DNA from 2 places in the Aquamicrobium ahrensii genome. Region 1 is predicted to be linked to the other one. Evidence: predicted binding sites of a transcription regulator. Region 1 holds the regulator's gene; the other holds the start of a gene.
The links. Region 1 encodes PhoB, which activates phosphate uptake and scavenging genes when phosphate is short. Its sites were predicted from a motif close to TGTCATNNANCTGTCAT; they were not measured.
Positions count from the first base shown of each region.

Region 2: the regulator PhoB is predicted to act here: its motif matches at 3,105-3,121, upstream of ABID44_RS02000 (LTA synthase family protein).

Region 1 is NZ_JBEPMN010000014.1:48,222-52,802, forward strand. Features, by position in the region: gene pstA (phosphate ABC transporter permease PstA) at 1-40, shown strand, start outside; gene pstB (phosphate ABC transporter ATP-binding protein PstB) at 58-882, shown strand; gene phoU (phosphate signaling complex protein PhoU) at 921-1,628, shown strand; gene phoB (phosphate regulon transcriptional regulator PhoB) at 1,650-2,339, shown strand; gene ABID44_RS15230 (ROK family protein) at 2,318-3,571, opposite strand; gene xylF (D-xylose ABC transporter substrate-binding protein) at 3,805-4,581, shown strand, end outside.
Region 2 is NZ_JBEPMN010000001.1:394,973-399,553, reverse strand. Features, by position in the region: gene ABID44_RS02015 (PleD family two-component system response regulator) at 1-77, shown strand, start outside; gene ABID44_RS02010 (BLUF domain-containing protein) at 384-707, opposite strand; gene rpmG (50S ribosomal protein L33) at 846-1,013, opposite strand; gene ABID44_RS02000 (LTA synthase family protein) at 1,150-3,099, opposite strand; gene fabD (ACP S-malonyltransferase) at 3,318-4,259, shown strand; gene fabG (3-oxoacyl-[acyl-carrier-protein] reductase) at 4,301-4,581, shown strand, end outside.

The DNA.
Region 1 (4,581 bases):
GGCTATCCTGCTGCGCCGGCGCTTCGAACGGCGCTGGTAGATAAGGAACCAAGACCCATGAACATCATGAGCGAAGCAACTTTGGAAAATGCCGTGAACGAGAAGGTGGCCGCCGCCACGAACGAGCGCATCAAGATGCGCGGCGAGAAGGTGGGCGTCTTCTATGGCGACAAGCAGGCGCTGTTCGATGTGGATCTTCTGGTGCGCCAGAATCAGGTGACGGCGCTGATCGGTCCGTCCGGCTGCGGCAAGTCCACCTTCCTGCGCTGCCTCAACCGCATGAACGACACGATCGACAATGCCCGCGTGGTCGGTCAGATCACACTGGACGGCGAGGACATCTATGACCGCGACATCGATGTGGTCGAGCTGCGCTCGCGCGTGGGCATGGTGTTCCAGAAGCCGAACCCGTTCCCGAAGTCGATTTACGAGAACGTCGCCTACGGCCCGCGCATCCACGGCCTCGCCCGCAGCAAGACCGACATGGATGAAGTCGTCGAATCCAGCCTCAAGCGCGCCGGCCTGTTCAACGAGGTGAAGGACCGCCTCAACGAGCCGGGCACCGGCCTTTCCGGCGGCCAGCAGCAGCGCCTGTGCATCGCCCGCGCCATCGCCGTCTCGCCGGAGGTGATCCTGATGGACGAGCCCTGCTCGGCGCTCGATCCGATCGCCACCGCCCGCGTCGAGGAACTGATCGATGAGTTGCGGGAGAACTACACCATCGTCATCGTCACCCACTCCATGCAGCAGGCGGCGCGCGTCTCCCAGCGCACGGCCATGTTCCATCTCGGCAATCTTGTCGAGGAGGGGCCGACGGAGAAGATGTTCACCAACCCCGACGACAAGCGCACGCAGGACTACATCACCGGCCGCTTCGGCTGAGTGGTTCCGCTGCCATTCCAACAGACGAGGAACGGATAATGGGTGCCCATACGGTGACCGCCTTTGACGACGATCTGCAAGAGATCGAGGGGCTGGTGCGGGACATGGTCAGTCTGGCGCGGTCGATGGTGGACGAGGCCACGCAGAGCCTGATCGTCCCCGACAGCGCGCTGGCGCAGCGTGTCATTTCCGAAGATGCTGTCATGGACAGCCTCCAGCGCCGGCTGGACGATCGCGCCATCATCCTGATCGGCAAGCGCCAGCCCATGGCGCAGGATCTGCGCGCCATCGTCGGCGCCATCCGCATGGCGGGAGATCTGGAGCGGATCGGCGACCTCGCCAAGAACATCGCCAAGCGCGTCGACGCCGTCGGCAAGTCGGTCATGCCGCGCGAACTCGCCCGGTCGATCGAGGACATGGCCGAGCTGGTCCTGGAGCAGGTGCAGGGCGTCATTGAAGAGTATGGCACGCGCAATCCGGAGGGACTTGTGCGCCTGCGCGACGAGGACGAATTGATCGACGTGCGCTACACCTCTGTGTTTCGCGAATTGCTGACCTACATGATGGAGGATGCGCGCAATATCACCGCCTGCACGCACCTGCTGTTCTGCGCCAAGAACCTGGAGCGGATCGGCGACCACGTGACCAATATCGCGGAAAATGCCTATTATGTGCTGACCGGCGAGCAATTGCCCGTTCATCGTCCGAAACAGGACGAAACCGGCGCGCCGGCGCCCGCGGTCTGAGCGCATTTTCAGGAGCAGGACATGATCGCACCCCGCATCATGGTGGTCGAGGACGAGGAGCCGCTGGGCGTGCTCCTGCGCTACAATCTCGAAGCAGAAGGTTATCAGGTCGAGATCGTCACGCGCGGCGACGAAGCCGAGTTGCGCTTGCAGGAAAACGTGCCCGATCTTCTGGTGCTCGACTGGATGGTGCCGGCGGTTTCGGGCATCGAACTGTGCCGGCGGCTGCGGATGCGCGAGCAGACCGAGCGTCTGCCGATCATCATGCTGACCGCGCGCGGCGAGGAAAGCGACCGGGTGCGGGGTCTTTCCACGGGCTCCGACGACTATCTGGTCAAGCCGTTCTCCATGCCTGAACTGGTGGCGCGGGTGAAGGCGCTGCTGCGTCGCGCCAAGCCCGAGGTCCTGTCCTCGGTGCTGAAGGTCGGTGACATCGTGCTCGACCGCGAGCAGCATCGCGTCTACCGCAAGAAGAGCGAGATCAAGCTCGGCCCGACCGAGTTCCGCCTGCTCGAATTCATGATGCAGCACCCCGGCCGCGTCTTTTCGCGCGGGCAGTTGCTGGACAATGTCTGGGGCGAGACAATCTATATCGACGAACGCACGGTGGACGTGCATGTCGGGCGGCTGCGCAAGGCGGTCAACACTGGCCGCATGCCCGATGTGATCCGCACCGTGCGCGGTTCGGGCTACGCGATCAGGGAAGAGTGAAGCGCGGCGGGGTCGTCCTGTGAAGGACGGCCGCCGGCGAAGATCCGGTGATCGACGAAGGTCAGCGCCCGCATGGCGCACCCTTCGCGCAGCAGCGCGATCTGGTCCGGCTCGGTGTCGAAGGTGATCGATCCCGAATGGTGCCCGCCCGCGGTTCTGGCTATCGCCTCGCGCAGCGCTGGTTCGATCAGGTCGAAGGCGGCGGCGTTGAGGCCCACCATGGCCACGGGGGCCGGGTCGATCAGCGCGAACAGGCTGCCGAGGCCGAAGCCCAGCGCTTCGCCGGCGATGCGAAACGCTCTCCGTTCGGGGCCGTCATGGCTGCGGGCAGCTTCGGCCAGCGCCTGCATTTCCGCCTCGTCTATATCGCCGCGCGGCTCCTCGTTCCCGTCGTGGCCGGCGGCGTTGCGCCAGATGGCGTAGCTGCCGGCATAGGCCTCGATGCAGCCGCGCCGGCCGCAGCGGCAGAGCGCGCCATCGGGGCGATGCACCATGTGTCCGAACTCGACACCGGAAGAATGGGTGCCGGTGAACATCGATCCTTTCAGCACCAGCCCCATGCCGATGCCGTGGGAAAGCAGGATGGCGATGAAATCGTCGCGATAGCGCTCGGGATCGCGCCAGCGCAGCGCTTCGGCCATCATGTTGCAGTCGTTCTCCACCGTGACCGGAATGGAGAATTCCGCTTCGAGCAGGTCTGCGAACGCAATGTCGGTGTGCGGGGTGATCGGAGACCACAGCATCGAGCGCGCTTCGGCGTCCGTGATGCCCTGCGTAGCCAGAACGACGCGCAGAACCGGCCTTGCCTGTCGTGCCGGATGACGCAACCGCCGGCCAAGCATGGTCAGGCATTCGTCGATCAGCTTGTCGCGGGGCAGGGCGCGCGTGTCGAGACGGCGATGCTCTTCATCCAGCACATTGCCCGCATAGTCGAGGCTGACGGCGGACAGGCTGTTGAGCGACAGCATCAGCGTGACCACGCAGGCCGCTTGTGGGTTGAGCGCAAGCCCGACCTGTGGCCTGCCGCGCTTGAGCGCCGGCGCGTCCTGCCGGGTTTGCGTCAATATGCGTTCTGCGATCAGGTCTGACGAAATGGCCGATATGGTGGAGTGGCTGAGACCGGTGATGGCGGCGATTTCCGTGCGCGAAGCCTGGCCGCCTCGCCGTGTGGCGGCGATCACCATGGCGCGGTTGCGCCGGCGCAGATCGTCGTGCCGCATTCCAACGGTCATGGCTTCCTCAATCTCCCGTGCTGCGATGCGTGCATAGCAGCCAGCAAAGTGTGTCAGAAGCTTCAATCGCTGTCATTATTTATTTCGAAATTCGAAATAAATAGGTGGGGGCACGCGAAATCCGTTGACTCGGGCGGGGCATTACGCCACACTTTTTTCGAGGCTCGAAAAAAGTCTCCAGCCGGCCTAACGGGTCAGTTCATTGGCGTCCGTCAGGGCGCAGGGAGGAAATCATGAGGAAGTTCACGACCGCCATTCTGGCAGGCGCCGCCCTGTCACTGGCGCTTTCCGCTTCGGCGCAGGCCAAGGACAAGATCATCGGCGTCTCCTGGTCCAACTTTCAGGAAGAGCGCTGGAAAACAGATGAGGCGGCGATGAAGGCCGCCATCGAAGCCGCAGGTGACAAATACATTTCGGCCGACGCCCAGTCGTCCGCCTCCAAGCAGCTTACCGATGTCGAAAGCCTGATCAGTCAGGGCGCCAATGCGCTGATCATTCTGGCGCAGGACGCCTCGGCCATCGGACCGGCGGTGCAGAAGGCGCTGGACGAAGGCATTCCGGTGGTCGGATATGATCGCCTGATCGAGAACAGCGACGTCTTCTACCTCACCTTCGACAACAAGGAAGTGGGCCGCATGCAGGCGCGCGAGGTGTTCAAGCTGAAGCCGGAAGGCAATTATGTCTTCATCAAGGGCTCCGGTGCGGACCCGAACGCCGACTTCCTGTTCTCCGGCCAGATGGAAGTGCTGAAGGAAGCCATCGATTCCGGCGCGATCAAGAATGTCGGCGAGGCCTATACGGACGGCTGGCTGCCGGCCAACGCCCAGAAGAACATGGAGCAGTTCCTGACCGCCAACGACAACAATGTCGATGCGGTGGTGGCTTCCAATGACGGCACCGCCGGCGGCGCGATCGCCGCCTTGCAGGCGCAGGGGCTTGCCGGCTCGGTGCCGGTCTCGGGTCAGGACGGCGACCATGCCGCACTGAACCGCATCGCGCTCGGCACCCAG
Region 2 (4,581 bases), on a different contig from region 1:
TGCTGAAACGAGCCGATATGGCGCTTTACGAGGCCAAGAGAAGCGGCCGCAACAAGGTGGTTGGCAAGGCGGCATAAGCCTGCCGCTCCGGCAATCCGCCAACTGCTTAAGGTTGACGGTTTACGTTAATTACGCCACGTCGATAATCGTGGTTAAGAAATGGTTGATTTTCGGTTCCCCTTGCGCGACGTTGCAGGCCATGGGCATGGAAGAAATATCCGCGTCCGAAGGAATACCCCATGTTTCTCAGGTCCGCCGCATCTCCTGGGTTCCGTGGGGTCGGCCGGCCGGCCTTGGCAATAGTGGCCTCCTCGTACCGCTGCCATCGCCGACCGGCCCCCGATCCTCCAAAATCATAACCATGCTGCAACGGGCTTTTGCTTTCACAGCGAAAAGGCGAGCGTGACGATGTCGACCATCGGCCGGCGCACCATGCCCCAATCCTCGAAAGCAGGCTTCTCGATCGTGCTGATATCGAGTTCAACCACACCGTAATGGCGCTGGTCGCGCTGAATGGATTCGAAAAGCTGTTCCACCGCCTCCCTCGGCCCTTCAAGGATCTGGCAGACCCGCTCGCCCTCGACGGCGAGAATACCGGTAATGGAATGCCGCCTATTGAAAGCGGCAGCCTTTTCGGTGATCCCGTCGATGTCAGCATCGGTGATATGGGGACGAAAGGTGGAGGTGTAGGTAAGGCGGATGAGCATACGTACAGGCCTTTCGGTCTGGATCATGGCGCGCGGGAAGTGTTTCTTAAATGGGGAAAAAAGTCACGCTGAGAGAAGTGAGCGCAAACAAAAAATGCCGCCTGAAAGGCGGCATTTCGAAAATCCGGAATATGAAGATTACTTGATCTTCGTTTCCTTGAATTCGACGTGCTTCTTCACGACCGGATCGTACTTGCGGAAGGAGAGCTTGTCCGTCTTCGTGCGGCTGTTCTTGCTGGTCACATAGAAGAAGCCGGTGTCGGCGGTCGAAAGAAGCTTGATCTTGATGTTCGCGGCTTTTGCCATGATGCTCGTCCGTTTATGTTCCTGGGGTTAAGCCGCAACAATACGGGGCGGCGCCCGGAAGCGGAAACTTGGCGCGACACATACTGGATGCGCCCGGAATGTCAAGTCTCCGCTCGCCTTTCGTCCAAATCCCGTCTCAGCTTGCGTGTGCAATGATGTCGCCGATCGTCTCCGGGAAGAAGCCCGGCGCGGCGTGATGCTTGCCGAACATCATGTCGTACTGGAGATAGCGGAAATCACGGATCGCGGGATCGATCTCCTTCTGCCGCGCCCACTCCAGCGAGGCTTCGCCATCGCCCGAAAGAAGCAGGGAGCGCTCCACCACATGATAGCGCTGATGAAGATCGCCGAGGAAACCGGTGTAATAGGGGTGGCTGATGCCGGCCACGTTGAACACATGCAGTGGTAGGAAGGCCGGGCTGACCGCGCCCAGCCCATCTGCCTTGCCGGAACGATTCGACCACACGACCAGCGGCGTCGAGCGGTGCAGGAGCATATTTTCCGGCGTGTCCTTGCGCGGCGCGACATTGGTCTTGAGGAAACCCGTCTCGACATAGACCGGTCCCAGCGGCGGCAGATGATCGCCGAAGAAGGCGATGACGGTCGGCCGCTCCCGCTTCTGCGCCCAGTCGATCAGGCGCTGCAGCTCACGGTCCGAATCGGCTGCGCCTTCGGCAAAACTGGCGAGAGAAGCGCGCGCCCATTCACTGGTTTGCGCATGAACATCATGAACGACGTTGCCGTACCGATTCGGCTCGTAGGGCCCGTGATTCTGGAGGCTTACGGCGAAAAGAAACAATGGGTTCTCAGCAGCATCGGCTGAGGCGATGATCTCGTCGGTCATCGATTCGTCGGAGACGAGGGGGCCACGCTTTACCGCGCTCGCCATCGTCTTTTCCGAGCGGAATTCGTCAAAGCCGAACGCCTTGTAGACATTGCTGCGATTCCAGAACCAATCGGTGCCCGGATGGATGGCCAGCGTCTGATAGCCTTCGGCGCGCAGGAAGGTGGCCATGGACGGCAGCGGCTTGCGCACATATTGCTGGTAGGGAATGCTTCCTGCCGGAAGGAAAGCGTTGGAGAAGCCGGTCAGCGCCTCGAACTCGACATTCGCCGTCATGCCGCCGAATTCCGGCGAGAACATTTCACCCGACTGAAGTGCGCGGGTGGAGGCAATCGGATCGGGCGTAATGGTGACGCCGGTCAGCTTGCCGGCATCCCAGAACGATTCGCTCATCACCATGATGATGTCGGGCCGCTCGTCCGGAAGCGCGGTGTCCACTGCGGGCTTCGGCACGGAATCGATAGCCTTGTCGGAATAGCCGTTGGGCGCGGCCACATGGGCCATCGGCACATTGAGCGCGAAGGCGAGGGTGAAGCCGTTGCTCGCGTAATTTTCCTTCTGGTCCCACATCATCGGGATGATCTGGAGCCGGTCGCGCGTCCAGGAGAAGGTGGCGTAGTCCATCAGCGAGACGAAAAAGGCGAGGGCCGGCAGCGCGAGCACGAGACGGGCTGCGCGGCCCTTGTAGCTCATGCGCGGCACCCGACGCTGAACGAAGCGCCATGTATAGAGCAAGGCGGTTATCGCCAGAACGAGCCCCAGAACCAGCGCTGCGCCCGTCCACGGGCGCTCGCCCACCAGCAATGGCAGCAATTCAATGATCTGGCGTGCAAAAAGAATGTCGGTCGGAAACAGCGGATCGCCCAGATAAAGCGATTTCTGGTAGCCTACGAAGGCAAGTGTCAGGGTCAGAGGCGCGACAGCTAGCAATGCGAGCCAAGCGCGACCGAGGATGGCGTCAAGCCCGAGTAAAACGAGAGCGAACACCAGAACCGTGGTCCAGCCGGGCTTGTAAGGTTGCGCGAAGAAGGCCACGGCGCCGGCAAAATCGCCCCGGAACACCCATTCGATGGCGAAGACCAGCGCGGCGGATGCAAGGACCATCAGCACCGCATGACGGATGCCTGTAACCATCGCCGCACCGCGCTTGCGGGAGGCGATTTCACCCGCCTGCAGCGCTTTTTCCGCAAAATCTGGTCTGCCGTTCGCCAACTCACATTTCCCTGTGGAACGCCTTGTCATGCAACTGTCATGCTTATGTCACGAAAAGCTATGGCGTGTGGCGAAATTGGGAAGAGCCGGCCAAAGAATCGTGTTCCGTTTTAACGATACGTGATCCCTTGCAACCCATAGGAAGCAGGGGCGAAAGCCGCCTCACGGTCCCGCAAAATGGGCCTGGGCTTGACTTGGCGGGCTGCAATGCGCGACACGCTGGGCCAAAGCGCAAAGCGAGGCGGATAATGACGATCGCATTCACCTTTCCGGGGCAGGGTAGCCAAACCGCAGGCATGGGCAAGGAACTGGCGGAAGCCTTTCCCGAGGCCCGTCAGGTGTTTGAGGAAGTTGACGAGGCGCTTGGCGAGAAGCTCTCCAAGCTGATCTTCGAGGGGCCCGAGGACACGCTTACCCTGACCGCCAATGCGCAGCCCGCGCTGATGGCGGTATCGCTGGCGGCCATGCGCGCGCTGGAATCGCGCGGCTTCTCTCTTAAGGACAAGGTCGCCTATGTGGCCGGTCATTCGCTCGGCGAATATTCAGCGCTCGCCGCGGCCGGTTTCGTGTCCATTGGCGATGCGGCGCGTCTGCTGCGCATTCGCGGCAACGCCATGCAGGCTGCGGTGCCTCCCGGCGAAGGCGCCATGGCCGCAATCATCGGTCTCGAACAGCGCGACGTTGACGCCGCCTGCACGGAAGCCGCGCAGGGAGAGGTCTGCCAGATCGCCAATGACAATGGCGGCGGTCAGCTCGTTATTTCGGGCAGCAAGGCGGCTGTCGAGCGCGCGGCCGCGCTCTGCACCGGCAAGGGCGCCAAACGCGCGCTGATGTTGCAGGTCTCCGCGCCCTTCCACAGCGCGCTGATGACGCCGGCGGGAGACGCCATGCGCGAAGCGCTGGCAGGCGTGCAACGCAGCGCTCCGGTCGTTCCGGTGGTGTCCAATGTATCGGTGGAGCCGACCAGCGACCCCGATCTGATCACCGCGCGTCTGGTCGAACAGGTGACGGGCAGGGTTCGCTGGCGGGAAACAGTCGAGTGGTTCGGGGCCAATGGAGTCGCCACTCTTTATGAAATTGGCGCTGGAAAGGTGCTTTCCGGACTTGCGCGTCGTATAAATCGCGATATCGCTGTCAGTTCCGTCGGAACGCCGGCCGATGTGGATGCGGCGCTCGCCGCTCTCGGCTGAGTTCGGGCGAGTTGCTTCGCGGCGTTGAAGGAGAGGCAGGAATGTTTGATCTGACTGGCCGCAAGGCGCTGGTTACGGGCGCGACAGGCGGCATCGGCGAAGCCATCGCCCGCTTGCTGCATGCGCAGGGCGCTGTTGTCGGCCTGCACGGCACGCGCGTCGAAAAGCTTGAAGCGCTGGCTGGCGAGCTTGGTGACCGCGTGAAGCTGTTTCCGGCCAATCTTTCGGACCCTGCCGGGGTCAGGGAGCTTGGCCAGAAGGCGGAAGCAGAGCTGGAAGGCGTGGATATTCTGGTCAACAACGCCGGCATAACGCGCGACGG